2 regions of the Brevibacterium sp. 2SA genome follow, and region 2 is predicted to be linked to the other one. Evidence: predicted binding sites of a transcription regulator. Region 2 holds the regulator's gene; the other holds the start of a gene.
What was found. Region 2 encodes LexA, which represses DNA repair genes until DNA is damaged. Its sites were predicted from a motif close to TCGAACANNTGTTCGA; they were not measured.
Positions count from the first base shown of each region.

Region 1: the regulator LexA is predicted to act here: its motif matches at 5,162-5,177, upstream of umuD (translesion error-prone DNA polymerase V autoproteolytic subunit).

Region 1 covers NZ_SCMW01000054.1:5,041-20,784, reverse strand. Annotated here, with positions in the region: gene FFS20_RS15090 (MerR family transcriptional regulator) at 1-11, shown strand, start outside; gene FFS20_RS15085 (3'-5' exonuclease) at 118-2,289, shown strand; gene FFS20_RS18365 (hypothetical protein) at 2,438-2,812, opposite strand; gene FFS20_RS15075 (Y-family DNA polymerase) at 3,444-4,730, opposite strand; gene umuD (translesion error-prone DNA polymerase V autoproteolytic subunit) at 4,720-5,145, opposite strand; gene FFS20_RS15065 (hypothetical protein) at 5,376-5,753, shown strand; gene FFS20_RS15060 (hypothetical protein) at 5,763-6,980, shown strand; gene FFS20_RS15055 (hypothetical protein) at 6,977-7,441, shown strand; gene FFS20_RS15050 (hypothetical protein) at 7,704-8,213, shown strand; gene FFS20_RS15045 (helix-turn-helix transcriptional regulator) at 8,190-8,822, opposite strand; gene FFS20_RS18000 (hypothetical protein) at 8,928-9,791, shown strand; gene FFS20_RS15035 (hypothetical protein) at 10,768-11,436, opposite strand; gene FFS20_RS15030 (hypothetical protein) at 12,031-12,234, shown strand; gene FFS20_RS15020 (hypothetical protein) at 12,934-15,744, shown strand, end outside.
Region 2 covers NZ_SCMW01000014.1:45,868-61,611, forward strand. Annotated here, with positions in the region: gene FFS20_RS07540 (M20 family metallopeptidase) at 1-517, opposite strand, end outside; gene FFS20_RS07545 (MFS transporter) at 696-2,018, shown strand; gene FFS20_RS07550 (PucR family transcriptional regulator) at 2,065-3,294, shown strand; gene FFS20_RS07555 (amidohydrolase family protein) at 3,363-4,622, shown strand; gene FFS20_RS07560 (amidohydrolase) at 4,695-6,041, opposite strand; gene FFS20_RS07565 (SseB family protein) at 6,075-6,821, opposite strand; gene priA (bifunctional 1-(5-phosphoribosyl)-5-((5-phosphoribosylamino)methylideneamino)imidazole-4-carboxamide isomerase/phosphoribosylanthranilate isomerase PriA) at 6,826-7,554, opposite strand; gene hisH (imidazole glycerol phosphate synthase subunit HisH) at 7,648-8,268, opposite strand; gene FFS20_RS07580 (hypothetical protein) at 8,268-8,867, opposite strand; gene hisB (imidazoleglycerol-phosphate dehydratase HisB) at 8,864-9,460, opposite strand; gene FFS20_RS07590 (histidinol-phosphate transaminase) at 9,698-10,831, opposite strand; gene FFS20_RS07595 (LysM peptidoglycan-binding domain-containing protein) at 10,841-11,152, opposite strand; gene lexA (transcriptional repressor LexA) at 11,396-12,151, shown strand; gene FFS20_RS07605 (ATP-dependent DNA helicase) at 12,200-14,167, opposite strand; gene hflX (GTPase HflX) at 14,164-15,639, opposite strand; partial or broken gene FFS20_RS07615 (methyltransferase) at 15,733-15,744, shown strand, end outside.

The sequences.
Region 1 (15,744 bases), on a different contig from region 2:
GAAGCGTGTAGAACCCCCCACACTCCAGAGCGCGTTACCTCCGGGTGGCCCGACTTCAACTCTACAGTTACGTAAATGTAGAGTTATAGGTGGATACCCCTGTGGAACGGAGCACTCATGACAGAATCCCAGATGGAAACTGAGGAGCGACAGAAGCTGGCGGCGACTCTTGCCCTCATCGACACCGAACTCGTCCGAGTCGCCGATCAGATCGCGACGAGTGATGCCACGATCCAGTCGCAGAAGGAACTCATCTGGAATAACCAACGCGATATGGACGCCGCGGAGAAGGCAAATATCCGCACACTGGTCTCAACGGCCGTCGGCCTGGGAGAGTACACGGTAAAGACGCGCAAGAGGATCGAGAAACTTCAGGATTCTCCTTATTTCGGTCGTGTCGATTTCACCCGCGACAAGCCTGAGCGCACAGGTTACTCGGCGGATGCCTCCGATGAATTTCCTGCTGAGGAGATCTACATCGGCGTCCACAATTTCTATCGCCCTGGTACCAAGGACATCCTCGTACACGACTGGCGGGCGCCTGTATCGAGCCTGTTCTATGACTACGAGTCGGGCCCAGCATCTTTCACTGCCCCTGCTGGCCAGATTGATGGTGAAATCACTGGCAAACGGCAATACAAGATCGCCCAGGGGCAGATGGAATATGTCATCGAGTCGGCTCTCAACATCGACGATGAGATACTCCAGCGAGAACTCAGCCGCTCCGCCGATGACAAAATGCAAAACATTGTCGCGACCATTCAACGTGAGCAGAACGCGATCATTCGCAACGAGGCCGCTGAAGTGCTCATCCTGCAAGGCGTGGCTGGGTCCGGCAAGACATCGATCGCTCTTCACCGAGTCGCCTTCTTGCTCTACCGGTTCAAAGAGAGCCTCAACTCGTCAAATGTCATGATCCTCTCGCCCAACAAGGTCTTCACCGACTACATCTCCGGAGTGCTGCCGGAACTCGGTGAGGAACAGATCGCTGAAATCGATTTCGGGACCCTGGCAGAGAAATATCTGCCTCCCAAACTGGGCTTCCAGACTTTCAATGAGCAGGTCTCTCACGTTCTCGAGCATCCTCACGACGCGGCTTCCGATCGGATGCGGCACAAAGCCGGAGCTGATTTCGTCGATGATCTCGAAACCTGGATTCACACCGAAATCGCCACCACACTCGCCCCGAGTGCGGTCAGCCATCGTGGGGAGGAGATTTCGGCTGCGGAGATGGCCGAAATCTTCGAACGATGCAGTTTCCTGCCCGTCTTCGCTTGTCTCGAACGCGCGGCGAAGATTGCCGTGACCACTCTGGGACAGCGTTTTAAGAAGGATCGTCGCGGGTGGAAGACCGCTGACGAACGGGAAGTCAGGAAGCAGGTTCTCGGACTGTTCCCCTATAAGGACCCGTTGTCGATGTATAAGGCGTTCCTGGCCTCACGCGAAGAGAAGGGGCTGTTTGTCATGGCCGGGCGCAATCGACTCGAATACGCTGATGTCTTTCCGCTTATTCTCACGCGGCTGAGGACGACTGAGTTTGAAACCTATCAGAATATCCGCCACTTACTCGTCGATGAGATGCAGGACTACACGCCGGCTCAATACGCCGTAGTCAAAGCGCTTTTCCCCTGTCGCATGACGATTCTTGGCGATGCTGATCAGAAGGTGAACCCATTCAGCTCCTCGAGCCTGTCGACGATCCGCGAGATCTTCCCCGAGGCCAACTGTTTGGAGATGTATCGCAGCTATCGCTCGACGTCTGAGATCATTTCCTTCGCACAGGGCATCTCACACAATGATCGCCTCGAATCGGTCGATCGGCACGGCCGACCCCCGGAGGTCATTCGCACCGAGGACACACTCGACGAGGTGGCCGTGATCACGAATCTGATCGATTCTCATTCAGCAGGGCCACAGCAGTCGCTGGGCATTGTGTGCCGAACAATCGAACAAGCCAGGGAATTGCATGATGCGTTGAGAGAGGCAGGTGCTGACATGACCTTACTCGACTATGACAGCGAGGAGTTCGCAAGCGGAGTGGTCATCACTTCGGCTCACGTGGCCAAAGGTCTCGAGTTCGATACGGTGATTGTGCCTGGCGTGTCCGCTGACAGGTACACGTCCGACGTCGACAAAAGCATGCTCTACATCGCCTGCACCAGAGCAATGCACGAACTGTACCTCACCTATTTCGGCGAGCTTCCGTCCTATCTCGCCTTTGCCGAGCCGACGAATGACAGAACAGTGTCTACCCGAGGTTCGTCGAGACAAGCAGCCGTCTTCGGATAGGGCACGAGGGCCCTGATGACACCGTGCCTGTCTCCTTCGCAGGCGTAGAATTTCACAAGGTGCAGACACACGTCATCTCGGAGGAGTCAGGGTGCGCCCAACTGGACTGATCGACAATTCAGACAAACGAGCCAGAAGCGAAATCACTTCAGTATTTAAACGGCTTGAAGACGGATTCCATCAGCAAGACGCCGACATCTTCGATGCCCATTTCAGTCGAGACGCCGTCCAAGTCACTGCCGCAGGTCAAAGAATGACTGGTTGGGACGCGATCCATAGCTATCACAAAGAACGCTTGGAAGGGCACGCGCACGGTCTTCACGTTGCCTTGAAGGTGGAGAGCGTTGGCTTCCTCGCCCCAACGATTGCAATTGTGCACACGCTTCAGGAGACGACTGCGGGTGAAGGTGATGTGCGGTGTAACTCGGGCACGTGGACGCTGATCGAGTGCGCCGGCAAGTGGTGGATCTGTGCAGTCCAGCAGACCAACGTCGTTGCCCTGCCCTCTGACTGGAGTGCTCATGCAGACAGCGACGTCCGGTAAGTGTGCCGGAACAAGGAATTCAGGACGTTGAGATCTCAAATGCTGAATCTCCCAGCAAGGAGGCAGGAGGAATATCGGAATTGGCAGCTTCACTCGAGTGCACCGGAATGAATCGTGATTTAAATTGGACCGGTCTGCTCGCAAACTCAAAGGATGTTCGTGCCCATGCACTAGCCGAAGGGTTCGACCACGTCCTGCACGGGATTTGTCACCTCTCCTTGCATCAGCCCCTTCAACCCTATGTGACATTGCCCTCTGAGAGGGAGCGTCGACAGGTGAAAGCTAGACTGTTGCATTAGGTGAATAATGCTCAGACTCACATCCAGCGTGTATCGTCCGCACATGCTCGCAGTCTCCCATGGCTACGGCCAACAGTCACGGACAGCTTTCAGTCGACATGCTGTGCGCGCTAGTCTCCGCGTTGCGCCGCATGCTCTGCTCTCGCCCGCGCCAGGCTCTCTTCCCCCATCCGCCGGCAGTTCTCCCAGTAGTCCGGGTTGGGCAGAGAATCGAACCACTCACGCACAGCGGGGTCCTGATAGGGGCCAAGAGTCGACATGCCCTCAGATCTATCACGCTGCTCTGACATCTCCAGCGCCGGCCCCTCGGATCAGGCCCTGACGGTAGCGAGCTCACCCCAATGAGTCGTGCACCTCGGCGAGAGCATGGTTCGGGCCATCTGCCAGTCCACGCCTGACTTCAGCCCGCCGAATCCAAGGCCGAGATTGTCACGGCCGAGCTTGGTCGTCACCTCGTCGATGATGGTTGCGATCTTCCTATCCTCCATCTCCGAGGTGAACCCCGGCAACGTTGGCTGCACCCCAGCGGGGGAGAGGTCAGTGACGATGACTCCGGCCCGGGCGTAGCGGGCTCCGGGGCGGATCTCGGGGAGGATCCTCAACGCAGCTTTGGTGAGGTCGACGGGATCCGCAGTCGGCACGGGGAGTGGAACGGATACGCTCGGGTGGTGGCGATCGGCTGCGGCGACGAAATGGGATGTCCCCGCGAACGCAAGCAGCTGCTTGGCCTGTTGCCGATGACGCGCCAGCCGCGCGGCAGCCTGTTGCGCGTAGATCGAGAGGACCTGGCGGATCTCATTCACCTCGGTGATCTTCTTCGAAAACGACCTCGAGAAGATCAGCTGGTCCTTGCCCTCTTTCGGCGTCTCAAATGCGATGCACGGGACACCGTTGAGTTCCCTGATCGTGCGCTCGAGGACAACAGAGAAGCGCCGGCGCATGATTGCCGGGTCCGACGCGGCAAGGTCAGCGACCGTGTAGATGCCAAGTCCCGCGAGACGGGCGCCGAGTCGGCCAGCAACACCCCAGATCTCCGTGACCGGAAGCCGCCGCATGAGCGCCTGGCGGTCATCTGCCGGCACCTGCTCCCACACGCACACACCGCCGAAGCTGGGCACCTTCTTCGCCCACTTGTTGGCCATCTTCGCCAGGGTTTTGGTGGGCGCGATTCCCACACAGACCGGAAGGCCGACATTCCTGGCCACAGCAGCCTTCATCGATCGACCGGTGTCGCCCAACTCACCGAGGGTGCCGGTGAGACCGAGGAATGCTTCGTCGATGGAATAGACCTCCTGCCATGCCGAGAACCGGCCAAGCAACTCCATCACTCGTGAGGAGAGATCCCCATAGAGCTCGTAGTTCGATGATCTCGCCACGAGACCGAGTCGGGCCGCATCAGGCTCGAGCTTGAACCATGGCTCGCCCATCGGGATCCCGAGCCGCTTCGCCTCAGCCGACATCGCGACTGCACATCCGTCGTTGTTCGACAGCACCACGACAGGCCTGCCCTCGAGCGTGGGGTCGAAGACTCGCTCCGCCGAAGCGTAGAAGCTGTTGCAGTCGACAAGGGCAATCTGCTGCGTTCGATCATCGGACATGGCGGATCCCGTAGGTGACCACGCCCCACACTGAGAGCTCCGAGAGCTCGGACACATAGATCGGGGGATAGGCAGCGTTCTCTGCCTCGAGGTGGGCACCGCGGGCATCGATGATCAACCGTTTGAGTGTGAGCTCCCCATCCACGACGGCCACGACGACATCGCCGGACCTCGGTTCCAGTGACCGGTCGACGAGGATCTCGTCACCGTCGAAAATGCCGGCGCCCTCCATCGAATCACCAGCCACTCTCACGATGAAGGTCGACGTCTTGTCGGCGATGAGCACCTCGTTGAGGTCGATCGAAGAGTCCGCGTAGTCCTGCGCCGGAGAAGGGAATCCTGCTCGAATCGCCTCGAGAGGGTAGACGAGCTGCAGGGGAGTGCGCGCTCTGAGGGGAAGCACGGTCAAGGTCATCACACACCACCATCAATAGAACTTCAGTTCTAATACTGTAGAGCATTCCCCTGTGACCACCACGCGAGGGACGGAGGATTCGCGGGAGTCATGTCAGACCCGCGCGGGCTGGTGGCCTATATCAATCAAGAGGCCTCCGCCTAGCCGCGCAGGATGGTATGTCCCTCCCGCTTGCGCAGCTATATATCATTGGTTATATTTGTCTATGTCACATAGATTAAGGAGCAGTGATGACACCCACCACCCCGCTCGGAATGGTCAAGCAGACCTGGATCCCCACGATCGACGGAAGCATCGACGCTACCGCCGCAACATACGCCTGGGTGATCACTGAAGACCGCATCGAAGACGGCCGGAGCAAGGGCCGCCTCGGTCCTTCAAACGCCGACGATCACCTTCTCGAAATCGTCCAGAAGTCCGGTTCACACCGGGTGCGCTTCCGCATGTATGACGACGACGGGAACTACTACTACGGCGGATATGTCACCTACATCGCAGGCTCCGACGATGAAGACGCTGCGTTCGGTCCGCTGGCTGATTTCGGAATCCCGTTCGCTGGCGCCGTTCAGATCCTCTACAAGGATCGGCCCGAACTCGACTGCTCGTGAGGAGCACTGATGCCTGAAACCACCTGGGTCCTCGACCCCACCAGCTTCGCCGCAACGATCGCCCGGACAGAGAAGATCAATGCCCGGGCCGTCCGCCGCGGCTTCACCGGCCGCATCGAGGTCACGGGAACCGAGCGCACAGTCTCCGAGACCGGCCCTGGAGGAGAGACTCGGACCTACATCGTCATCGACACACTGATCTCTGGAGAAGCTCCGCGTTATGGCGGGTGGGAGTTCCTCGCCGCCATCGACACGATCGACACCACTGACGGCGAAGACTTCATCCTCCGGACAGCTCCCGGAGTCGACGCCGCGGCCGTGGATCGCAGCACTCTCACCGCCGGCTACTGTGACCACTGCAAAGCGATCCGCACCAACCGGATCTACACCTTCCTTGTTCGCAACGTCGAGACCGGGGAGGTCAAACAGGTCGGCAAGACCTGCTTACGCGATTTCACCGGCCACCAGGGACGCCCCGTCTTCATCGACCTCGATTCCGTGATCGACGACGTCACAGACTTCCTCGGCAGCTTTCCCCACTCACCCCTGGAATACGCCCCGGAGACCATCGTCGCGGTCGCGTGGGCAGCCTCTCGCGCCTACGGGTGGAAACCCGGCTCACATGGCGGCTACACCACCGCCATGGCCGTCAACGACTACTTGTTCGGAACGACGAAGGTCGCGAAGAAGGTCCGGGATGATCTCTCCCCGGAGATGCCTGCCGCCACAACCAAGGCCAAGGAAATCATCCCTGCACTGCTCTCCGGCCTCGAAACCACCAGCGACTACACCATCAACCTCACAACAGCTCTTCGCGGGGTCTGCGTCGGATCCCGGCATTTCGGCATCGTCGTCTCCGCAGTCGTCGCCTACGAAAGAATGATCGGCGATCAGGTCCGTCAGGCAGCAGAGGTGAAGAAGAAGGCCGAATCCGCCTACGCCGGCACGGTGGGGGACAAGCTCACGATCACAGGAACCATCACCCGCGCACGTGCCGTCGATTCGTCCTTCGGCTACCACGAGAGCACGTCAATGCTCTTCATCATCGAAGCAGGGACCACGGTTCTGAAGACCGTCACGAAAGCAGCCTGGGCCTTCGACGTCGACCAGGGGGACACCGTCACCATCACGGCCACTGTCAAGAGCCATGAAGATTACCACGGCACTCGGCAGACCGTGGTCACCAGGCCCAAACTCATCGACCGGACGAAGGCGGATGCAGAATGAGCCCCACGGAACCCAACATCACCACTGAGCGCGTCGTCTATATCGGTCGACGACTCTACAACGGCACCAAGATCGCGCACTGGTACAGATCTCTCGAGGACCACGAGCGCACAGCCGGCGCGCACAAGGCTTATCTCTCCTGCCCGATCGGAAGTGTTCTCGAAATCACCCACCCCGCCGATGCCCCTTCCGCGATCTACATCGGATCACCCAACGGCCCGCGACTTGTCGATTCATGGACAGACGTCGACGAGCTCGCCGGATGGAGAATACGCGATCGAGCGGACTATCAGCAGTTCGTCACAGCGAAGCGCTTGCAGAAAGATCTCGAAGGGATCCCCGACGAATTCGACGAGGCCCTCAGAACCATCGCCAACCACATGAGCAAGCTCAACCACTCGCAGCGGGCAGCAATGACGACCTACATCACCGCAAGGATTCTGGGAAGATCGAATACATGAAGAGTCTTCCTGAGCTGATCAGACTGGCCGATGAGGTCGCCCAACAACGGATTACGTCGACCACTCTGGCCGACATCGAACAAGCCTCTGCAACCAAACATCTCTGCTCGGAAGACCGCGCAAAGATCCTCGAAATCTTGCACACCCGAATGTCAACCCGCACCACAGCCCCACCGCAATAGGACACCGGACAGCATGTCAGAGCCACGCCGTATCCTGTGAGCTCCAAGCAGCACAATCACCCCACCGAAGGACGCGCACCATGGCTGGGACACCAGAAACACCCGAGGCCACACACCTCCTTGAGCGGCTCTCACAGCTCACTCTCTCCGAAGCGCGCACGATCGCCAGCTTCAACAACGACGACTTCCGAGCGAAGCTCCGCTTTGCGACGGGCACTCAAGCCTGGAACTCCGCATATGACCGGCGTGAGCAATCGCCGTGGGACGACACCTGGGAAGCAGCATTTCGCGCCGGAGTTGAGCCAGCGGTGGCCGCCGGAGAGGCCCTGAAAGCCCGCGGACAGTGGGTCGGACCCGAGCTCATCTCATCGAACCCAGAATGGCAGGATCTCTGGTCAACGGTCTGGCACCTCAGCGCCGACGCCATCGCCGCCGTCGACGCCCGCCGCTTCATCACAGCGAGCAACTACACACCACTGACTCGCCCTCTCCAAGCTGCGCTCGGCGATGAGTTCCCCTCCTTCCATCCCACAGAGTTCCTGACAGCCACATCCGATCAGGACTCGTCAGTAGGGGAACTCTGTCTCTGAAGCTGCATACACAGTCCAGGCCGCATCGTAGATTTCCGTGGCCCACTTCCGACAGGCCGGCAGAGCCATGTCGGTAGGTTGAGGAACCACTCGCGTCAGGATCTCAACGAAACTCGGGTCATCGGGCCGGACGAACAGGAGGATGTACCGCATTTCATTTGGGTGCATATTCCACCGGTCATCCAGGCACGCAGCGCTCAACCACCTCCACTTCCCCAGCAGGTAGCTCCCACTCACGCTGAAGAGGGCAGCCAAATGATCCCAGAATGCCTTCTCCTCCTGTCCCAAGTCCGGCCATTCGGCATCTTCGTTATCACCGATGCCTGGCAACCAAGCCAGAAGTCGCCCAACTGTCGTCTGAGCGACTGAGATCGTCGGATCCGAGTCGGTATCTCGCAGGTGTAATGTCCTCGCCAGATGCTCCTCCGAATCTTCCTCGAGCCCCAGGTCAACGGCGAAAGCGTGAGCGATCTTCGAAGCGGTCACCGAGGACGGAGAGCGGAAGTTCTCGATCCTGACGATTGTGCCGCGGGAAATACCGGATCGGGTGGCCAGGTCCTCCTGAGTCCACCCCTGCTGCTGGCGCATGCCTTCAAGAATCGTAATCATGATCCAAAAGTAACATTCATTTCACATTGTGCGATAGTTGTTCAATGTCAGTGGTGCGTGAGACCATAAGTCCACTACACATGATCCGGGAGACTGGGGAACCTGATGACGCTGACGCACGATGCCTTTCGGACCGCGATCTGGCTGGCACTGAACAACCCACGCAACGATTCGATCCCTGAAGACGTCTGTCCACCAGACCTCCTCAGCTCGGTCACAAGCGAACTGGAGAAGGCCGACTACGTCGTTGTTGCCCGCACACTCGGAGGTGTGTCGATGCAGATCAAAGACGACCATGCCCACATCGGAAGAACAATGGTGCGGAAGTACCGCACGGACGCGGCTCAAATGAGGCTACTCGAATGGGTCCGTGAACACGAAGACCAAGGCTCAAGCCTCGATGTCGCTGACTCCCCCGCAGCCAACGATTTCACTGAGCCCCTCACCAGAGACGACTTCGCCAAGGCCGACAAGGTCCTCCGCGACGAGGGCTTCATCAAGGGCACAGGAGCCTGGGGCCCCGGAACGATTCGCCCTGAGCTGACCGCCGCCGGCAACCGCTGCCTCGATCGCAGGTACGCACCCAGCGATCTACCCACACACCAGACCGCCACGCACACGGTCAATGCTCCGACTTACACCAACCACATCACGGGACCAGTCGGGGGCATTCAGCAAGGTGAGCACAACACAATGAGCGTTGAACAGTCGAACAACCCGGATCTCGCCGAGGCCCTCGACATTGTTGCCAAGATGAAGCAGCTCATCCTCAACGAGGACCTCGATGACGCAACACGCGCCGAGGTTCTCGAACTGCACCAGGAACTCGAGGACAGTGTCCACGCGAAGAAGAGGACCACGATCGTCAACGCCCTCATTTCCGCGATCGCCACTCAAGTCACGAGCTTCGCCGGCAGTCAGATCGGCGCACTCGGCGATCAGCTGTTGCAATTGCCGTGGTTCAACTAGCTCTGAACTCCTGCCAACGACGGCCGACTCTGTTGGGATGCCCTCCATGCCACGACCATTCAGATCCGACGAGGTCACAGATGCCGCAATCGCTTGGATGACCGAGAAGCATCAGCTCTCCGCCCGAGCGGTTGGTTCCACCTACGGAATCGCCCCGGGCACGGCGCGAAAGATCGTGAGCAGGGCGAATCCCCGCCGCTTCACCGGGCGTTCCTATGTACCTATCCTCACCCTTTCCGACTTGCCATCCGCTCGGCGGTCCTGGGTCAAGCACCATGGGCTCCGCGGGTACTCAAACCGGTGTGAGTTCCACGGCTGCGAATTCGACCAGGCCATTGCTCGCATCAGTCTGCATCCCTGTCCGATTCCTCCTCGTGATCGCGATCGGACGCCTACCGAGATCAAAGCCAGAGAAGGGTGCGACGGCCGGTATCACCTATTCGATCCGAGAACGAAGGCGTTCATCTGCGTAGATCACCATGCCGATTCACCTCTCCGTGTTCCTCGGCCGAGACACTTAGACTTTCCCTCTGAGCTAGTCCCGGAGAATCTTCGCTGCCGACCAGAGCTCCCGACTTGGCCGCCTGCCGATCCTCTGATCCATCACAGATCCGCGAAGCTCGCGAAGATCTATGCTGATCTCATCGCGCTCCAGGGGCTGGCATGCTCAATCTGCCATAACGAAGTTGGATCGATCATCGATCACGACCATTCCACAGGGAATGTGCGCGGCTTGCTGTGCCGATATTGCAATCGTCACGTCGACGAATGCCTCCACCTCTCGGTATGTCCCCACGCCGAGTATCTGAACTCGCCTCCAGTCACAGGACAGATCCGCCACCCTAATCACCACACCTAGAGCACAAACGAACTCTGTAGCGCGAAATCAGCATCGACACCCTTCAGGCCGTCAGTGCCCTTCTCGAAAGTCTGGAGCAATTGGCGCAACTTTGCACTGACCGGGGAGATCCGCGGCTCATCCTGAGCGCGCTCGACGCTGCTTCTCGCCTCGCCACCAATCGAGAGCGACCACTGGCTGCGGCGGGGGAGTGCCCCCAACTTTATGGCGGACCCATGCCGCTGGGCGCCCCGTGGCGTCTGCCAAACTCGTCAGCGGCACTCCCTGCCTCCACGCCATTCGCGTCAGCCAGGAGTCCATGGTCGCCCGCAGCAGCTTGTGGGCCTTCTCCCACTGGCTCAAGAGCGACACCACCTCAAGCAATCGCAGGTACGGATTATCCGGCAACGAATCCGGATCGAGCGCCCACTCCACAACGCCACGCTTCGGCTCAGCATGACCAGACCGCGCCGCCTGCAGCGCCTTCCGGATCTCTGCAACCGAGAGGTCGATGACAAGAGGGATCTCCGACTGGGGAAGTACCCCTTTGAAGCATGCGAGCTCATGGCCAGCCAGCGCGAAGCCCACATCGATCCAATCGCTACTGCCACGATGACCTGCAGCTACTGACCTCAGATCGTCCAGCTGAGGATGCCCCGCAGCGATATCGCACCCTGCCCACAATGCCGCCCAACCAGCCGGCTCCATCTTCTCGGCAACGCGGGTCCTCGCAATGCCATGACCCTGATACCAGGATTCGGCTTCACGCTCCCACTCATCGAAAAGAAACCGCCGGCTGCCGCTCATATGTACAGCGTAGGGACATACCACCACCCACGGCACTCCTCGACATGTCATCAAACTGCAACATACTTCTCTCAGAAAGTAGAAGAGTAGCTAAATGACTCGAAAAACTTTGTGCATATCTATCTACATCAAACAGTATCTAAAAGTGTCCTGGCCGAAACGCCTACTTTTCGACATTTTGTGGTGATTTCGCTTGAATCACCACAAAATCACCACTCGCTCACCACTTCGAGTGGTGATCACCCAAATACATGCCTTGACCTGGGAATATACCCACTCAGAGGCAGTCGAGAGACACCCCCGCTCACCACTCCAAAATGTGGCCACTTATGCCACTTGACCTGCAACGATGATCGCCCGTCACCACAATCACCACAACCACAGCCTTAGAACACATCTAGCTGAAGGATGAGACAGGACGCCTACTTTTCGCAGACGCAGCCTCCCTGAGGCCTCGAGAAAAATTTCGGGATCCTGTCAGATCCGTTCAATCCGCTCGCTTACATGGCAAAGGACAGCGAGGAGGACGAGAAACTTGACGACACGCGCAACAGGAACCATCAATCTGAATCAGATTCAGTTTGAATGGGGACCATGGCTAGACGATCAAAAGGCGACCGCACCGCTACCACGGCGCGCTTCCCTACCGAGCACTTCAAGCGATACTGCGACGAAGCTCGACGCCAGAATCTCGAGCTATCTGACTACCTCGCGCTCATCATGGCCCAAGCGCACAATCTATCCGTGCCTGCCTACCTCGATGAGCAGCAGAAGGAGGTGCTGCCCGTGGCAGTCTGACCTCCAGACACAAGAAACCCCCGCATGCCTGGCCGCATACAGGGGAATCCTCGAAATTACTTCTTATGCACGCTCCGCGCTGAGTTCTCACATCAACACGAGCGCCTTTGTTGTACCCATTTTACCCGGGCACAGCTTCGAAGTACGGGATCTCCAGCCTCGGTTGCAGGGCGTGTCTACCTCTTGCCTTTCACTCATTTACTCATATACTCAAGTGTGTACACGTATAGATTCTGCAATGAGAGGGAGGCAGCCAGATGCTCTTACTCCAGGAGAAAACTCAGGCGATGCCAGCATCCTCCAAACGCCTCAACGCGGACATCGAGTCAGATCAGTACCAAGCATTCAAAGTGGCCGCCGCCCAAGACGGCGTAACCATAGGGCATCTCACGCGCGCATTTGTCGACGCGTATCTGAAGGATCCGGACGTACGCAGAACCTTCGCGGAACGAGCCAGGGAGATCAGAGACAAGTAGCACAAAAAAATGTCCGGATGGAGCGGGAACTCCATCCGGACTAGGAACCTAACAAGCCGACAAGCTATATCAGGAAGTCACTAGGAATTTTACCATGACAGTTTCGCCCAATGAAGGGGCACCACACCCTCAATCACAGGCATTTGCCTCGATTGATCGCGTATGGGACGCCCTGACCGACATGGGCCTCCAGCCAAGCAAAGGCCGCGGATCCCGCGACTTCATGGCTTTCAACCCCCTCTTCGACGAACGCACGCCAAGTCTTCACGTCACATGGAAGAACGGTGCGACTCTCCTCCACCTCATGTCCGCACCGGACACCCCGATCGACGACCTCACGAGCGCTCTGGGCCTCACTCAGGCCGATCTCTTCGACGAACCACTGCCCAAGAAGGCAGGGCCCCGCTCCAGCCGGAGCCCTCGACAGCGCCGTGCCGGCACCGGACGGAAGAAGTCCGGACGCCCCCCACGGCGCCTCACCGCGCCCGAGAAGATCGATCCCTCAACACTGACCTGGGAACAGACGCACACCTACCGGTACTTCAACGCCGAGGGCACCGAAACCCAGCGCGTCCATCGCCTCGAAGCTCACGATGATTCCGGCGCCCGCCACAAGTCTTTCAAGCAGGAATTCTGGGCCGGCACGGAGTGGGCGACGACGAAGCCACTCGATTTCCAGCCCGTCCTCTACCGCCACCCTCAGATCCTTGAGGCCATTGACGCCCAGACCCCCGTTTGGTGCCTCGAGGGCGAGAAAGACGTCGAAACCGCCGAAACGATCGGCCTAGTCGCGACCACCAACACACAGGGCGCAGGATCGTTCCCCGAAACCCTGCTGCCGATCTTCCTCGACGCCGAGGTCCGCATCGTGATCGACAGGGATCTCGCCGGATACAAGCGCGGCGTGGTCCTGCACCAGCAGCTCCTTTCCCGAGGTGCCTCCGTCACTCTGCTCCTGCCCAAGGTCGACTCAGCCAAGGCAGACTTCACCGACCACATCGACGCCGGTTTCGGCGTCGATGACTTCATCCCGGTCTCCCTCCCAACGCTCGAACTGATGTGGCACGCAGCCGAATTCCACGAGCTCTGCGCCAAGATCCAGACCTCACTCGATGAAGCTCAGGCGCGGACAGCCGCAGCCGAGGCCGACCCGAAGAAGGCCGACGAGCACACGAAGGCGGTCTCCTGGTGGGCAGCCGATACCGGCCGCAAGTTCGAGCAGGCCACCGACGACTACGCAACCCTGCAGAAAATGGCCAAGCGCCTCGACGGAGTCGCCGAGACCCTTGCCGCTGTCGATGAGGACCTCGCCGCAGCCAAAGTCGCTACTCGGACCGCTCACGAGCTCGCTGGACTCCCCGTCCCTGCCGACACTGATCCCATCACCGGTGATGAGCCACCTGCAGACGAATTCGTCGCACCTATCGAGCTCAGCGAAGTTCGAACCGAACGCCACCGCACAGCGCTGGATGCCATCCCCGAAGGCGGTCCTCGCTACGAACTCAACGACGGCGCAATCTACAAGGTCACCTACAAGCCCAACCAGGATGGTGACTTCGACAAGACCAAGAAACTCATCATCAACCTCGACGTCCGCGTGGTCTCGGTCGAAGCCCCCGCAGCCGAGGTCATCGCCGGAGCCGCCGCCGATCCCGAACTCGGGACCGATCCGACTTCCGCGACGATCGAAGACTATGTACCCGTCACCCACTTCGTCTTCGAATACGTGCACCCACTCAGCAGAGAGAAGTACCTCAAGAGGGTCACTCTCGACGACGCACGTGAATCAGTGTGGCTCGAAGGCCTTGCACTGCCCGGTGTCACCTACTCGTCGACGAAGAACGGCCGCGCTGAAGTCTGGGACGCGATCAAGGCTGTCTCAGGGATCTGGGACCACCGATCGATCTACCAGTCAACCGGTTGGCATGACATCGATGGCCACGGCATCGGATTCGTCCACGCCGGCGGCGCCATCACCGCCCACGGGCCCGTCGAGATCCCCACGAACCTCCATTCCTCCCTCGGCCGCTACTCATTGATGACACCAACCACCGACCGTGCAGCTCTTCGCCAGGCTCTCGGCCGCGGCGGAGCCGGCGGCATGCTCAACGGTCTGCCTCACCGGATCGCCGCGCCCCTCCTCGGCCAGGTATTCGGCTCCGTGTTCGGCCCCATGGACTACTCTCTCGTCCTCGTCGGTCTCCCCGGATCCCGCAAGACCGGTGTAGCCACCCTGGCCATGCACCACTTCGGCACCAGCTGGGACCGGAAGACTCCGACACTCTCACTCACCGGCATCGGCGACACCGCCACCGTCGCACGGTTCAAGACAATGCACGCCCGAGACACCTGCCTCTTCGCCGATGACGTCACTCCCAGCGTTGACGGCCAAGCCGCAGCAGAGAAGGCCATGGGCCGCTTCATCCGGTCCATCTTTGGAGCTGTCGCCCGTGACCGTGCTGACCGCACCGGACAGAAGATCTCCTCGTCCCTGCCCCCACACACCTCGGCGATCATCTCCTCCGAGATCCCTCCCGCCAACTTCAGCGACGAACGGCGTGCCTTCAGCGTGCCGATCGACGCCAACGACACCGAACTCGACAAGATCATCGTTCTCGACCGCCCCGAAGCCCGCGAGGACCGCAACCTCCTCATGAGCAGCTTCGTGCAGTGGATCGTGGCCAATGACCTCCACACCAAACAGCGTGAGTTCGCCGAACGCGCCGCTCACCTCGAGGTCGATTTCCGGGCCCGCCACGTCTCCGACGACATCGCTGCAGCGACCAGCAGACTCGCCGCTGCCTGGGAGGCATTCCTGGAGTTCCTCACCGAGACAAACACCATCACCGAGACGGAAGCCGACCAGACCGCGCAACTCGTCTTCTCCGCCCTCACCACGGCCTCCGAAGCCGCAGTCGACCCCGATGCCCCCATGCGCACCGGCGCCCGTATCCGCTCCCTCCTCGTGACCTGGTTCGAAGGAGGCCACGGGCACGTCGAAGCCATCGAAGGCGGATGCCCCTCAGAGCACTAC
Region 2 (15,744 bases):
CCCCGCCGTCCATCTCCTCCGCCGGCTGGAACATGAAGACGACATCGCCGTCGAGGTCCTCGCGCATCGCGTGGAGGATCCGCGCGGCCCCGACGAGCCCGGCGGTGTGGAGGTCGTGTCCGCACGCGTGCATCGTCTCCCCCGTCGTCGAGGCGAAGTCCTCTCCGCTCTCCTCGACGACGGGCAGCCCGTCCATGTCCCCGCGCAGGAGCACCACCGGCCGGTCCTCACCGGTGCGGCCACCGGGCTTCGTGCCGCGCAGCACCGCGGTGATGCTCGTCAGCTCCGTGCCCAGGGTGATCTCGAGGTCGAGGTCGGCGAGGGCATCGAGGACGCGCTGCTGGGTCTGCGGCAGCTGACGCCCGAGCTCGGGCTGCCGGTGCAGATCCCGGCGCAGGGCGACGAGGTCGTCGGCGAAGCGTCGGGCCAGCTCCCGGGTCCGAGACTCCGGGGCCTCGGCGGTCGGCTGTGCGGGGGTCGTCGACTGGGTGTCCGTGGGCGATTCTGTGGGTGTCATGGGCAATAACGTAGGGTCGGCCGGGCCGGCCGGGCAACGGTTCGCAGAGCCCGGGCGCAAGGTCTGGACAACTGTCGTCTCCGCGTCCGCCAACACGCGACAATCCGTCATTGTCGAGGTCAGCGGCGAGGCGCAAGGATTGAGACACTCATCACACATCAGGTCGCACAGGGAGGCAATGATGCAGACCAAGGCCACAGACTCACCGGATTCGCCGCCGAAGAAATCGTCGCCGGTCCCGCTCATCGCGGGCACGACGGTCGGCAACTTCGTCGAGTGGTTCGACTTCGCCCTCTACGGGTTCGCGGCGACGATCATCGCCGCGACGTTCTTCCCGCCCGACGGCGGTGCCGGGGCGCTGGCCGCGACCTTCGCCGTCTACGCCGCGGCGTTCGTCATCCGCCCCGTCGGCGGGTACGTCCTCGGTCGCATCGGCGACCGCTACGGCCGGCGCCGCGCCCTGTCGATCTCCGTCATCATGATGGGCCTGGCCACCGCCGCGATCGGACTCATCCCCGGTTTCGCAGCGATCGGCTGGTGGGCGCCGGCGCTGCTGCTGATCTTCCGCTGCCTCCAGGGCTTCTCCGCCGCCGGTGAGTTCGTCGGCGCGACGACGTTCCTCATGGAGCACGCCCCGCAGGGCCGCCGCGGACTGTGGTGCAGCTTCGTCACCACCTCGACGTGGCTGGGCACGGTGGGAGCCACGGTGCTCATCCTCGTCCTCCAGGCGAGCTTCGGCCCCGTCTACCAGGAATGGGTGTGGCGCGTCCCGTTCGTCTTCGGCGGGCTCATCGCCATGGTCGGCCTCTACGTCCGTCTCCGCCTGGCCGAGACCCCCGTGTTCATCAAGACCGAGGAGAAGATCGACAACGCCCCGCGCCTGCGCGACCTCTGGGCCAAGCACAAGGGCATCATCATGATCGTCTTCGTCTACAACGTCTTCCTCGGCATCCTCACCTCCTCGGTCGTCGGCTACCTGCCGAGCTATCTCATCTCCGAACTCAAGTTCGCTCCGCTGTCGGCGACGATCACCGTGACGATCATGCTCATCGTCGCCGCGATCACCAGCCCGATGATCGGGGCCCTGGCCGACCGGTACGGTCGCCGTCGGCTCCTCATCCCCAGCGTCGCGATCGCCGCCGTCGCCGTCGTCCCCGCCTACGGTCTCCTCGGCGTCGCCGCCCTGGCATGGCTCGGCATGATCGTCATGGTCATCGCGACGAACTTCGTCGGCGTCGTCGGCAACATCAGCGTCCCCGAGCTCCTGCCCCCGCAGTTCCGCTTCGTCGGCCTCGCCCTGCCCACCGCGATCGCCTACGCGATCTTCAGCGGCACCGCTCCCCTCGTCAACTCGAGCCTCATCTCCGCATTCGGCACCGCCCTGGCCCCGGGGTTCTACACGCTGGCCATCGGCGCCATCGCCTTCCTCGTCCTCGCCCGCTGGCTGCCGGAGACGAGGGACTCCTCGATCGCCCAGGGCGCGCAGCTGCGCACCCGCTGAACCGGCGATGGGCTGGGCCGCCACCGTGTCCTCTACCCTTGGAGGCATGCAAGATGAGGTCCAGTCCATCGTCGATGCCCTGAGCACGGCGCTGGGGCGCACCGTCTCGGTCAGCGACTACTCGATCCGCCACATCGCCCATTCCAAGCAGATGGGAGCGGTCGACCAGGCTCGCATCGATTCGGTGCTCCGGCGCCGCGTCTCACCCCAACTCCAGGAATTCATCTACTCCCAGGGCGCCCGCAGCGCGACCCGGCTCTTCGAGGTCGGGGCCAATGAGAGCCTCGATGCGTACATCGCCCGCTTCGGCTACCCCGTCACCGCCGAGGGCCGGACGATGGGCTTCATCTGGCTCCTGCAGACCGAGGGTCCCATCGGAGCCGACGAGGAGAAGACCGTCGCCGAGGCGGCCGCTTCCATCAGCCGGGAGCTGCGCCGTCAGGCCCACGCCGGACGAGCCCGGGACTCCGCCCTCAAACAGCACCTCGCCGATGCCCTCTCCCCCGACCCGGACCAGCGGACCAAAGGCGCCGAGGCCCTCGCCCAGGAGCGCCTCTTCGGCGCCCAGGCCTCGACCCTCCTCGTCCTCGAGTTCACCGGGACCACCGGCGCGAGCCCGGCGCAGCTCGGGATGAGCGCCTCCCTCCTGCTCGAGCGCTTCACCGACTGGTTCTCCCTGGCCCCGGGCCTCTTCCACGAATCCGCCGACCACAGCGTCGTCCTCCTCGGCGCGGACTTCCCCGACGACTCGGTGAGGCAGTGGTGGCAGGGCGAACTCGGCGATCAGGACGTGATCGACCGGGTCGGCATCGGCCTCGGCAGCGCCCTCGAGGACCTCAGGGACACCGAGACGACGATCGCCTCCTACCGGCACGCGCTCACCGCCGCCCGCATCGCCCTGACCACGGACACCGCCCCGGTCGCGCTCCGCCGCTGGAGCGAACTCGGGTACTACGGACTGTTGCCCGAGGCGAACGCGGAGACCCTGGCGACGCCGATCGCCACGGTCATCGCCTCACTCGTCACCGACCATCCCGACCTCGCGGAGACCCTCGAGCGCTACCTCGACGCGGCCGGCGACGTCCGGGCCACCGCCTCGGCGATGTACCTCCACCGGGGAAGCCTCTACAACCGGCTCAAGCGGATCGAACAGCTCACCGGCCTCGACCTCGGCAGCGGCGGAGACCGGCTCGCCGCGCACATGGGACTCAAACTGCTCCGCACGACTGGACAGCTGTCGTGGCCGGAGACCGTCGAACACGACAGTCAGCGATAGTCCGCGCGCCGCCGGACCGAGATAATCGGAAGACGACCACAGTTTCAACGACGAGATCAGAGGTAACAATGGCGATCTGGCTGGCCAACCCCACCGTGATTCCCTGCACCGGCGACGAGACCGACAAGGGCCCGGGCACCGCCCCCCGGGATGTCACGGGAATCCGCATCGACGATGGTCTCATCGATCGCATCGGCGGGGACGCCGAGGCGGGCGACGAGATCATCGACGCCCGTGGGCTGACGATCACCCCGGGTCTCATCGACGGCCACACCCATGCCGGCATGGCCAGCCCCGTCGATGCCAGCCTGCGCCACGACCTGCCCGTCGCCGTCCTCGCCGGCGACATCTTCTACGTCTGCGGGCAGGCCCTCGACGCCGGTTTCACGACGCTGCGCGACTGCGGCGGTCTCGATCTCGGGGTCCCGCAGGCGATCGCGAGCGGTCGGGTGCGCGGCCCGCGGATCGTCCAGTCCGGGCCCATCCAGGCCCAGACCGGCGGGCACGGGCACTACTCGAGCGAATGGGAGCCCACCGAGTACTTCGACACGCACGCGATCCCGGGGCTGCGGACGATCGCGCTGCTCGCCGACAGTCCCGATGAGATCCGCAGGAACGTCCGCGAGTCCTTCCGCCGCGGGGCCGACTTCATCAAGATGTGCGTGACCGGTGGCGTGCTCGGGTTCCGCAACAACGTCGAGGCCACCCAGTTCACGTTCGATGAGATCTCCGCGGCCGTCCACGAGGCGAACGCGAGGGGCACGTACGTCACCGTCCACGCCCACAATGCCACGGGCATCCGCACGGCCATCGAAGCCGGCGTCAAGTGCATCGAACACGGCACCGGCATCGACGGGGAGACCGCGCAGCTCATGGTCGAGAACGGCGTCTCCCTCGTCCCGACGTTCGCCACCGCCTACGTCTACCTCACCGGGTCGTCCGCCTCCGGCGTCGAACACGACTTCTCCGCCCAGATCGACGACGTCATCGCCGGGATGGAGTCCTCCCTGCGCGAAGCCCGGAAGGCCGGGGTGCGCATCGGTCTCGGCTCCGACCTCACGGGCCTCAATCAGGTCAATCGGGCCGAGGAGATGAAGCTGCGCTCGCAGCTCGAGTCCCCGGAGGCCGCGCTCATCGCCGCGACCCGGATCAATGCCGAGCTCTGCGACCTCGGCGAGGTCACCGGCACGATCGAGGAGGGCAAGCGCGCCGACCTCGTCGCTTGGACGGCCTCCCCGCTCGAGGATCCCACCCGCTTCACCGACCGGTCGACGATCGCGCATGTCTTCCTCGACGGCAAGCGCGTGGCGGGATCCGCCGCGGTGTGATCGCCGGCCGGCGGCCGTCGCACGTGCCGGCCGGCGGCCGTCGCACGTGCCGGCCGGCGGCGCTCAACCCGTTCAGTCGAAGTAGTGCTCGACGTCGATCGCGCCGCCGGCGCGGGTGAACTCGTCGTCCACCTCGGCGGCCAGGGCATCGTCGACGAGGTAGTCGAGCGCCGTGCACGCGAGCCCGTAGGCGGCGTCGCGGGCCGCGGTCTCGGCGGCCGGGGTGATCGCGGCGGCGGCGAACTCGCGGGTGTGCAGGGCCACCTCGGCGTCGGCGGTCCTGATGAGCGGATGGATGCCGGGGATCCGGTAGGAGACGTTGCCGAAGTCCGTCGACGCGGCGATCGACTCGTCGAGAACCCCGGCCGGCAGCGGTGAGCGTCCCCGCTCCTCCTCATGGAGGGCCCAGCGCGTCGTCAGGGCCGCATTGCCGCGCACCGGCAGCGACGGCGGGTGCTCATCCCACGTCACCTCGACCCCGGTGCCGGTCATCAGCGCCGCCCCCATCGCCGCGTCCTCGACCCGCTGCGAAAGCTCCTTGAGCGTCTCCGGATACTTCGAGCGGACGTAGCACTGGACAGTCGCGGACTCCGTGATGATCGACGGCCTGGTCCCGCCGTCGGCGATGACGGCGTGGAGGCGGGAGATCGGCGGCATCTGCTGCCGCAGGAGACAGAGACCCTGGTAGAAGAGGGATGCGGCGTCGAGCGCGTTGCGTCCCATGAATGGCTGCGCCGAGGCGTGCGCGGCGACGCCGGAGTACGTGACCTCGAGGAGGCGACGGCCGAGCCACACCTGGTCGGCGCAGTCGTAGCCGTACCCGTGGACCATGATCGCCGCATCGATGTCCGCGAAGGCACCGGCCCGGGCCATGATCTCCTTGCCCGAGTGCCCCTCCTCGGCGGGGGTGCCGAGGAGGACGACGGTGCCGGGCACCGCGGCCGGATCCTCCTCGAAGAGCGCGTGGAGGGCGAGGAACGCCCCGACCCCGGCGGCGGCGATGAGATTGTGGCCGCACGCGTGACCGATCTCCGGCAGCGCATCGTATTCGGCGAGGATCGCGATCGTCCGGCCCTCACCGCTGCCCGTCGTCGCGCGCAGGGTCGTGTCGACGCCGTAGAGGCCGGTCTCGACGGCGATGCCGCGGGATTCGAGGACGGCGGCGATCGCGGCGACGGATTCGTGCTCCTCGAAGGCCGTCTCGGCGAGGCCGTGGATGGTGTGGAGCAGCTCGGTGATCTTGGGACCGACGGTCTCGACGGCGTCAGCGATCGCCTCGATGCTCGCGGTCGGGGCGCCGGTGTGATCGTCGGTCCACTCCCCTGCCGCTGTCGCACGGGCCTGCGTCTCGACGGCGATGTGGTCGAGGTAGGACTCGTCGGGGACGGTGGGACGGCTGAGGTCGCGCATCGGGCTCATGTCACTCAAGCATAGGAGACCCGCGGCCCGGCACTACGCCGCGGTGAGTTGGAGGGCGAGGGAATCGACACGGTCGATGATGAGGGCATCGCCGGCCAGCGCTTGCTGGAACCGGTCGAGTTCGGCCCGGTCGACATCACCGCGGACGCCGAGGCGGATGCCGAGTTCCGGTCCTTCGACGTGGACGCGGGCGCTGCCGGGGCTGAGACTGAGCGTCGCCAGCCACGGGAAGGCCTCAGCGATCGTCGCGATCGCCTGCCCCACCTCGGTGTCGGCCCATGACGGCGTCCACGGCCGGCCCTGCGCGAACGCGAACAGCGCGGGACGCCGCAGGAGGAACGACCGCTCCGAGCCGGGGTCGAGGACGACGAGCTGGGATTCGGCTTCGACGGCGCCGAGGACGAGGCGTTCGGCTTCGATGGGCACCGGCCGGGCCTCGGGGTGCCACGTGGTCAGCGGGGGGATCGCGGAGAACCCGGGCGTGCATTCGCGGCCGTCGGCGGCCTGGAGGCGGACCATCGCCATCTCCGAGGAGTTGTCGACCATGAGCCCGTTCTCCCCGACTCCGTGGTCGACGGCCATGGGGACGATCGGCGCGTAGAGCCGGGTGCCGGACAGGGCAGAGACGACGCCGCGGTGGGCCTCGGCATCGAGCGGTGCCGCGGCCGCGGTCTCGAGGGCCGTGAGCAGGGCCGCATCGGCCTCACCGGTGTCCCCGGAGAACGGGTTCGGGGCGAGGTTGCGACCCTCCCACGGCTGGCCGGCCGAATCGGTCGACACGGTCTCAGCGTCCCGCGACGTCGAGGGCCTCTTCGAGCGTGAACTGCCCGGCGTAGAGGGCCTTGCCGACGATCGCGGAGTCGACGCCGGCAGGCACCAGGCTGCGGAGACTGCGGAGGTCATCGAGGCTCGAGACGCCGCCGGAGGCGGTGATCGGCTTGTCGGTGCGCGTCGACATCGATTCGAGGAGGTCGAGGTTGGGGCCCTGCAGGGTGCCGTCCTTGCGGACGTCGGTGACGACGTAGCGGGCGCAGCCGGCCTCCTCGAGGCCGGTGAGCACCTCGAAGAGGTCGCCGCCGTCCTTCGTCCAGCCCCTGGCCGCGAGCGTCTGGCCGCGGACGTCGAGGCCGATGGCCACGAGGTCGCCGAAGCGGGCGATCATCTCGGCGGTCCACTCGGGGTTCTCGAGCGCTGCGGTGCCGATGTTGACGCGTTCGGCTCCGGTATCGAGGGCCCTCTCGAGGCTCTCGGTGTCGCGGATGCCGCCGGAGAGTTCGACCTTGATGCCCACGGCCTTGACGACCTGGTTGAGGAGATCGGAGTTCGATCCCCGACCGAAGGCCGCGTCGAGGTCGACGAGGTGGATCCATTCGGCGCCGCGCTCCTCGAAGTCGTGGGCGGCGTCGATCGGTGAGCCGTAGTCGGTTTCCGTGCCCGCTTCGCCCTGGACGAGGCGGACGGCTTTGCCGTCGGCGACGTCGACGGCGGGGAGGAGAACGAGCTTGTCAGTCATGATGGCCTTTCCTGGGTCGCAGTCGTTGGTGCTGTGGTGGATGCGACGCTGAGTCAGTGATTCCGGGACCGCGCCGGTCCCGGTGCGTGCGGGTCAGTCGTGCGGCGCGGAGAACGATGCGATCCAGTTGCGCAGGAGTCCGGCGCCTGCGGTCGCGGATTTCTCCGGATGGAACTGGGCGGCCCACGTCGTGCCGTCTTCGACGGCGGCGACGAAGTCTCCGCCATGGGTCGCTGTCGTCACGAGCGTCCCGGTCGGGTGCTCGGTCGCGGCGTACGAGTGGACGAAGTAGAACTTCTCATCCTCGATGCCGGCGAACATCTGCGACCCGGGGGCAGCGGTCACGCCCGTCCATCCCATGTGGGGCACGACGGGGGCGTCGAGCGCGGTGACCTCACCGGGCCACAGGCCGATGCCCTCGGTCTCCTCCCCGTGTTCGCGTCCGCGGGAGAAGAAGACCTGGAGGCCGACGCAGATGCCGAGCAGAGGACGACCGGCCGCATGCCGGTCGCGGATGAGGTCGACGGCGCCGACGGACTCGAGCCCGCGCATCACCGCGGAGTACGCTCCGACCCCGGGCACGAGCAGACCGTCGGCGGCGTCGATGACCGCGTGGTCGGCGGTGAGGGTGACATCGGCTCCGGCAGCCTCGGCGGCGCGCACCGCGGAGCGGACGTTGCCGGCACCGTAGTCGAGGACGGCGATCGTCGTCATCAGCGTTGCCCTCCTGAGAGGACGCGGGAGATCCGCCACAGCGAGAACCCGAGGACGATCGCCCCGACGACGGCGACGATCCAGGCGACGGCGTTGCCGCCGAGTCCGACGGTGACGCCGAAGGCGAGGACGAGACCGGCGAGGACGGCGACGACGATCCACATGAGCGCGGTGCGTGCGAGTGCTGCCCGTCCCGGGGTCATCGTCGCCGCGCTCGCCTGGAGCTTCGACATCGACGAGGTCGGGATGTTGCCTTCGACCTCCTCGGGGGTGACGGTCTCGAGGAGGATCTGCTCGGTGACGTCGGGCAGGTTGCGCAGGGCGAGTCCGGCGGGGACATCGGACTCACGGGCCCCGTGGCGGAAGTGCCCGGCGTCGATCTGCTCGTCGCTGCGGACGAGGAGAAGGACCTCGTGCTTGCCGGCGAGCTTCGAAATCGCGGCGGCCGCCTCGTTGCCGGCTTCGACCCCGGTGTCGGTGAGGACGATGCCGGTGAAGTCGCCGATGGGCACGATCGTGCCGGAGATGTTCGACAGCACGCACGCGGCGGCGAGCTGGTCGGGGACGCCGAACGGAGTGACGACGACGGTGGTGCTCACAGGACTCCCTTGGTGCTCGGCACTGCGGTGGTGCGTCCGTCGGGTTCGACGGCTTCGCGCAGGGCGCGGGCGAATGCTTTGAATTGGGCTTCGACGATGTGGTGCGGGTCGCGGCCGCGCAGCAGGTCGAGGTGGACGGTCAGTCCCGCGTGGAACGCGATCGACTCGAGGGCGTGCGAGGTCATCGAGCCCGTGAAGTGTCCGCCGATGAGGTGGTACTGCTGACCGTCGGGCTCGCCCTCGTGGACGAAGTAGGGCCGGCCGGAGATGTCGATGACGCAGCGGGCCAGCGCTTCGTCGAGCGGGACGAAGGCGGCACCGTAGCGGCGGATGCCGGCCTTGTCGCCGAGCGCCTCGGCGAGGGTCTGACCGATGACGATCGCGGTGTCCTCGACGGTGTGATGCACGTCGATGTCGGTGTCGCCGGAGGAGGTGATGTCGAAGTCGATGAGCGAATGCTTCGCCAGTGCGGTGAGCATATGGTCGAAGAACGGCACGGTCGTCGAGATGTCCGCTCTGCCGGTGCCGTCGAGGTCGAGGGCGACGGACACGGTCGACTCGGAGGTCGATCGGTCGCGTTGGGCCTTCCGCATAGTGAGCCTTTCTTCGCTCTGGTCATCAGCCGGCGCACTCACGCGCCGACCTCTATTGTCTCAGTCCCGGTCCGCATCCTGCACAGGGGTCTCGCACCTGGACATCGACGGTCTCGCTGAGGCGGTTGTGTGATGGTCTCGCCGAGGCGGTGGAACCGAGGTGGTGGAGCGTCGCAGTCGCCGAGGCGGTGGTTCGGCGCACCAGGGCGGTGGTTCGGGTCGCGACGGCGGTCGGGCTCAGCGAGCGCTGAGCAGAGTGTCCGGGTCGGTCGCGACGATGTCGTCGAGGGCCGCGAGGAACGCCGTCGTCTCGGCTTCCGTGCCGGCGTTGACGCGGGCATGATGCGGAATGCCGATGTCGCGGATGAGGATCCCGCGATCGAGGAGCTTCTGCCACAGGTCGGCCGGTGAGGCGATGTTGCCGAAGAGGACGAAGTTCGAATCGCTCGGGTAGACGGTGAAGCCGAGGGCGGCGAGGCGGTCGGCGATCGCCGTGCGCGAGTCGATGAGCCGGTCGACGTTGCCGAGCAGGAGGTCGGCGTGGTCGAGGGCCGTGCACGCGAGCACCTGGGTGATGTCGGAGAGGTGGTACGGCAGCCGGACGAGGCGGAGGGCGTCGATGAGTTCGGGGGCCGCGATCGCGTAGCCGAGCCGCAGTCCGGCGCACGCGAAGGCCTTGCTCATCGTCCGGGAGACGACGAGGCGCGGTCGGCCCTGAAGCAGGGTCATCGCCGAGGGCAGGGCGGGACGGGAGAACTCGGCGTACGCCTCGTCGACGATGACGATTCCACGGCAGTTCTCGTAGGCGGCGGCGATGACGTCGAGGCCGATCGAGGTGCCGGTCGGATTGTTCGGGGTGCAGAGGAAGACGATGTCGGGATCGACGCGGGCCACCTCGGCGGCCACGGTTGCGGCGTCGAGTTCGAATTTCTCGTCCCGGGAGGCCGCCACCCAGGTCGCGCCGGTGCCGGTCGTGATGAGCGGGTGCATCGAATAGCTCGGGGTGAAGCCGAGTGCGGTGCGTCCGGGGCCGCCGAAGGCCTGGACGATGTGGGAGAGGACCTCGTTCGAGCCGTTGCCCGCCCAGATCATCTCCGGGAGGAGGTCGACCGAGCCGCCCGCCCGCTCGTTGACGCCGTCGAGATAGGTGACGAGGTGTTCACGCAACGCCGTGAATTCCCGGTCGGGGTAGCGGTTGAGTCCGGCGAGGTGGCCGTCGACGGCCCGGCGCATCGCCTCGGTGACGACCTCGGGGATCGGATAGGCGTTCTCATTGACGTTGAGCTGTACCGGAACGTTGAGGTGCGGAGCGCCGTAGGGCTGCTGACCGACGAGGTCGGACCGGACCGGCAGAGAGTCGATGTTTCCCACACACCGATTTTAGCGCTGGGGAACGTTGAGGCTCTGGCCGGGGTGGACGACGGGGCTGTCGAGGTGGTTGAGCTCGACGATGTCGGCGACGACCTCACGGGTGTCGCGGTCGAGGCCGAGGTTCGAGGCCACGGTCCACAGCGACTCGCCCTCGCCGACGACGACGGCGTCAGCGGCGACTCCGACGACTTCTCCCTCAGCGACCGCCTCGGCGGTGAACGTCTGGGTGGAGATGAAGAGCGTGCCGCCGATGATGGCGAGAGCGCACAGGGCAGTCCGGAGCAGGCGCACGGCGCGGCGGCCGCGGACGGTCAGACGCATTTCGTGATTCTTCTCAGACATCGCTTTACCTCTTTCTTCGTACGATTCCACCCGCAATGAGTAGAACGTCTGTTCTATTCAACATGCCAATCGAACAAATGTCCAGTCCACCTCGAACATTTATGAGACAATGAGCGAGAACCAGCGTTGTTGATCGATCTCGAACAACCATCCCAGGCGGCACTGACACGAGATCTCTCGAAGCGCTTCGACCGGTGGGATTAGAACGAAGGGGAAGAGGCAATGGTGCAGAGCAAACGAGGCAGAGGAAGGCCGCGCAACGAGGATGTGGCCAGCGAGATCGCGGCTGCGCGCAGCGAAGAGGACGAGGTCGAGATCCCCGACGGGCCGACCGGAGCCGGCGACTTCCGACTCTCCCCCCGGCAGCGGCTCGTCCTCGAGACGATCGAACGCGCCGTCGTCACCAACGGCTACCCGCCGAGCATGCGCGAGATCGGTGAGGCCGCGGGTCTCGCGTCGCTCTCGAGCGTCGCGCATCAGCTCTCGCAGCTCGAGCGGCTCGGCTATGTCCGTCGCGATCCCAAACGCCCGCGGGCGATCGAGGTCGTCAATCCCTTCGAAGAAGAGGAGGCGGAGCGGGCGAAGTACGAGGAGCTCGCGAACAACACCGTCCAGGTCCCCGTCGTCGGCCGCATCGCCGCCGGTGGCCCGATCCTCGCCGAGCAGGAGGTCGACGACGTCTTCTCCCTGCCGACGCAGGTCGTCGGCTCCGGTGAGATGTTCCTCCTCAAGGTCGTCGGCGATTCGATGATCGAGGCCGCCATCTGCCACGACGACTGGGTCGTCGTGCGCAAGCAGCACACCGCCGACAACGGTCAGATCGTCGCCGCCCTCCTCGATGGTGAGGCGACGGTGAAGACGCTCAAGCGCAAGGCCGGGCGCCAGTGGCTGCTCCCGCAGAACAAGGACTACGACCCCATCGACGGCACGTACGCGCAGATCATGGGGCTCGTCGTCGCCGTCATCCGCCGCCTCTGAAAGGTGCCGCGCGGGCACAGCCTGCGCGGCGACGCCGAGCGCCCCGGACTACTCCTTCGCGTCGGCGAGGCGGCCGAGGGCCGTGCGGACGAGCTGTGAGTCCGTCGTCGGCCACATCTGCGGCATCGAGTTGACGAGGTAGCCGGCGTACCGAGCCGAGCGCAGCCGCGAGTCGAGCACCGCGACCACGCCCTTGTCCGCCGTCGACCGGATGAGGCGTCCGGCTCCCTGGGCCAGACGCAGTGCGGCATGCGTCGCGCTCACCGCCATGAACCCGTTGACACCGCGCTTGTCGGCGTCGCGGGCCCGCGCCTGCATGAGCGGATCGTCCGGCCGCGGGAACGGAATCCGGTCGATGATGACGAGCCGGTTCGTCCTCCCCGGCACGTCGACGCCCTGCCACAGTGACATCGTCCCGAACAGGCACGCCTCATCGTCGGCGGCGAAGCGGGAGACGAGTGACGGCAGACCGTCCTCCCCCTGGAGAAGGATCGGGACGTCGACCTTGGCGCGCAGGTGCTCGGCGGCGGCATTCGCTGCCGCCTTCGAGGAGAAGAGCCCGAGCGCCCCGCCACGGGATGCGGTGACGAGCGCTTCGAGTTCGGCCAGCGCTTCCTCGCTCAGCCCGCTGCGACCGGGTTTGGGCAGGTGAGACGCGACGTAGATGATCCCCTGGCGGCCGTAGTCGAAGGGTGAGCCGACGTCGAGGCCGTCCCACCTCGGCGCGTCCGGTCCTAAGAGACCGAGCGAGGCGGCCACGGCGTCGAAGTTCCCTCCGAGGGCGAGCGTCGCCGAGGTCGCGACGACGGTGGAGTCCTCGAAGATGCCGTTGCGCATCGTCCCGGCCACGCTCAGCGGGGCGACGACGAGGTTGGTCGTCTCGCGTTCGCGGAAGGTGCTGCGGCTCAGCCACACGACGTCGTTCTTGCCGGGGTCGCAGAAGCGCTCGGCGAGTTCGAAGATCTCCTGGCACCGGGCCTTGGCCATCTGCCGCCCTGCATCGGCGTCCTCTCCGCGTCCGCCGATGTCGTTGATGATCTGCCGGGCGGAGTCGCGGATCTGCGTGAGGGCTAGTGCCAGCGGCTCGCCGACGAAGAGCATGAGCCCCTCCTGGACACCGGCGGTGGCGCGTTCGAAGGCCGCCGAGGCGGTGTCGAGCATCGCGACGACCCCGTCCTCGACCGCCGTGTTCTTCCGCACCGCCGAGGTGGCCGCCGACAGCATTCCCGTGTTGATCTGGCCGGACAGGGCGTTCGTCACGCGGTCCTTGAGCTCGTGGGCCTCGTCGATGATGATGACGTCGTGTTCGGGCAGCACGGAGTTCTCCCCGAACGCGTCGATCGCGAGCAGCGCGTGGTTCGTCACGATGATGTCGGCCTCCGAGGCCGCGGTCCGCGCCTGTTCGGCGTAGCACTCGGTGAAGAGCGGGCAGTTCGACCCGAGGCAGTCGAACGCGTTGACCGACACCTGCGCCCACGCCTTGTCGCTGACGCCGGGCAGCAGATCATCCCGGTCGCCGGTGTCCGTCGTCTTCTCCCACGTCCGGATCCGCTGGATCTCCTCACCGAGGCCGGACCGGTCGGCGGGCTTGCGACCGGCGGCGGCATCGGCGCCGAGGTCGAAGAGCATGCCCTCGTCCTCGTCGGGGTAGCCGCCGTCGAGTTTGTGCTTGCACACATAGTTGCGCCGCCCTTTGAGCAGCGCGGCCTTCGGCAGCGGGTCGAGCGTCTTCTTCAGCGCCTTGAACAGGCGCGGCAGGTCCCGGTGGATGATCTGCGTCTGCAGCGCCAGCGTCGCCGTCGAGACGACGACCGTCCCGCCGGTGCGGCTGGCGTACTCAGCGGCGGGCACGAGGTAGGCCAGCGATTTGCCGGTGCCCGTGCCCGCCTGGACGAGGAGGTGGATGTTCTTGTCGAGCGACGAGGTGACCGCCTCGGCCATCTCGGTCTGCCCCTCACGGGGCGCTCCGCCGATCGCCCCGACCGCGGTCTGGAGCAGATCGGAGACCGTGCTCACTCGCCGATGACCAGGTCGGGCCTGCGGAACTCCTCGAGTTCGGCGGCGAGTTCGGCCGGGACCTTCGCCTGCATGCCCGTGCCGCCGGCGCCGTGCTCCTCGTGCTCGACGGTGCCGAGCGCGTAGATCTTCGACACGAGGTCGCCGCGCTCATACGGGATGAGGACGGTGATCTCGATGTTCGGCGAGGGCAGCTTCTCCTCGATCGTCTCGACGAGTTCGGCGATGCCCTCCCCCGTCGCCGCGGAGACGAACCGCGCTCCGGGGTATTCGGCGCGCAGGGCGGTGACGACGTTCTCGTCGGCGAGGTCGACCTTGTTGAAGACGAGGAGTTCGGGGATGTCACCGGTCTCGACGTCGCCGAGGACCTCGCGCACCGCGTGGATCTGCCCGTGCGGGTCCGGGTGCGAGGCGTCGACGACGTGGAGGAGCAGATCGGAGTCGGCCGCCTCCTCGAGCGTCGAGCGGAACGCCTCGACGAGCTGGTGGGGCAGGTTGCGGACGAAGCCGACGGTGTCGGTGTACGTGAAAGTGATGCCCTCGGCCGTCCGCGACTGCCGGACGGTCGGGTCGAGGGTCGCGAACAGCGCATTCTGGACCATCACCTCGGCGTCGGTGAGCCGGTTGAGCAGGGAGGACTTGCCCGCGTTCGTGTACCCGACGATCGCCACCGACGGGATGTGGTTGCGGTTGCGGTTCTTCCGCTTGGTGTCCCGGGCCGGGGCCATGCCGGCGATCTCTCGGCGCAGCTTCGCCATCCGCGTGCGGATGCGGCGGCGGTCGAGCTCCATCTTCGTCTCACCGGGACCGCGCGATCCGATGCCGGCACCGCCGGCGACCCGGCCACCGGCCTGGCGGGACATCGACTCACCCCAGCCGCGCAGACGCGGCAGGAGGTATTCGAGCTGCGCGAGCTCGACCTGGGCCTTGCCCTCGCGGGACTTCGCGTGCTGGGCGAAGATGTCGAGGATGAGCGCGACGCGGTCGACGACCTTGACCTTGATGACGTCCTCGAGCCCGCGCCGCTGGCTGGGAGCGAGTTCGGAGTCGATGATCACGGTGTCGGCGCCGACGGCTTCGACGATCTCCTTGAGCTCGGCGGCCTTGCCCTTGCCGAGGTACGTGCCCGGGTCCGGCTTCTCCCGGCGCTGGACGATCGCATCGAGGACCTCGGAGCCGGCGGTCTCGGCGAGCGCGGCGAGTTCGCGGATCGAGTTCTCCGCCTCGTCGAGCGTGGTGTTCCACAGTCCGGCGAGCACGACGCGCTCGAGCCGGATCTGGCGGTATTCGACCTCGGTGACATCTTCGAGTTCGGTGGAGAGTCCGGCGACGCGCCGCAGGGCGGCACGCTCGGCGAGATCGAACTGGGAGTCCTCGTCAGCGGGGGTTCCCTGCGGGCTCAGCGCCTGAGCACCTCTGGCGAGGACGCGGTCGAGCATGGCATCTCGACGCTCTTTGTCGGTGGACGTCATTCATTCCTTTGTTCGTGTGTCGTTGTCGTGGTGCATTCTGTGCAACGCATTCCGACGTCGTTCTATTCTCCCACAGACCACTACACTGAAACGGTGGCAGAGCAC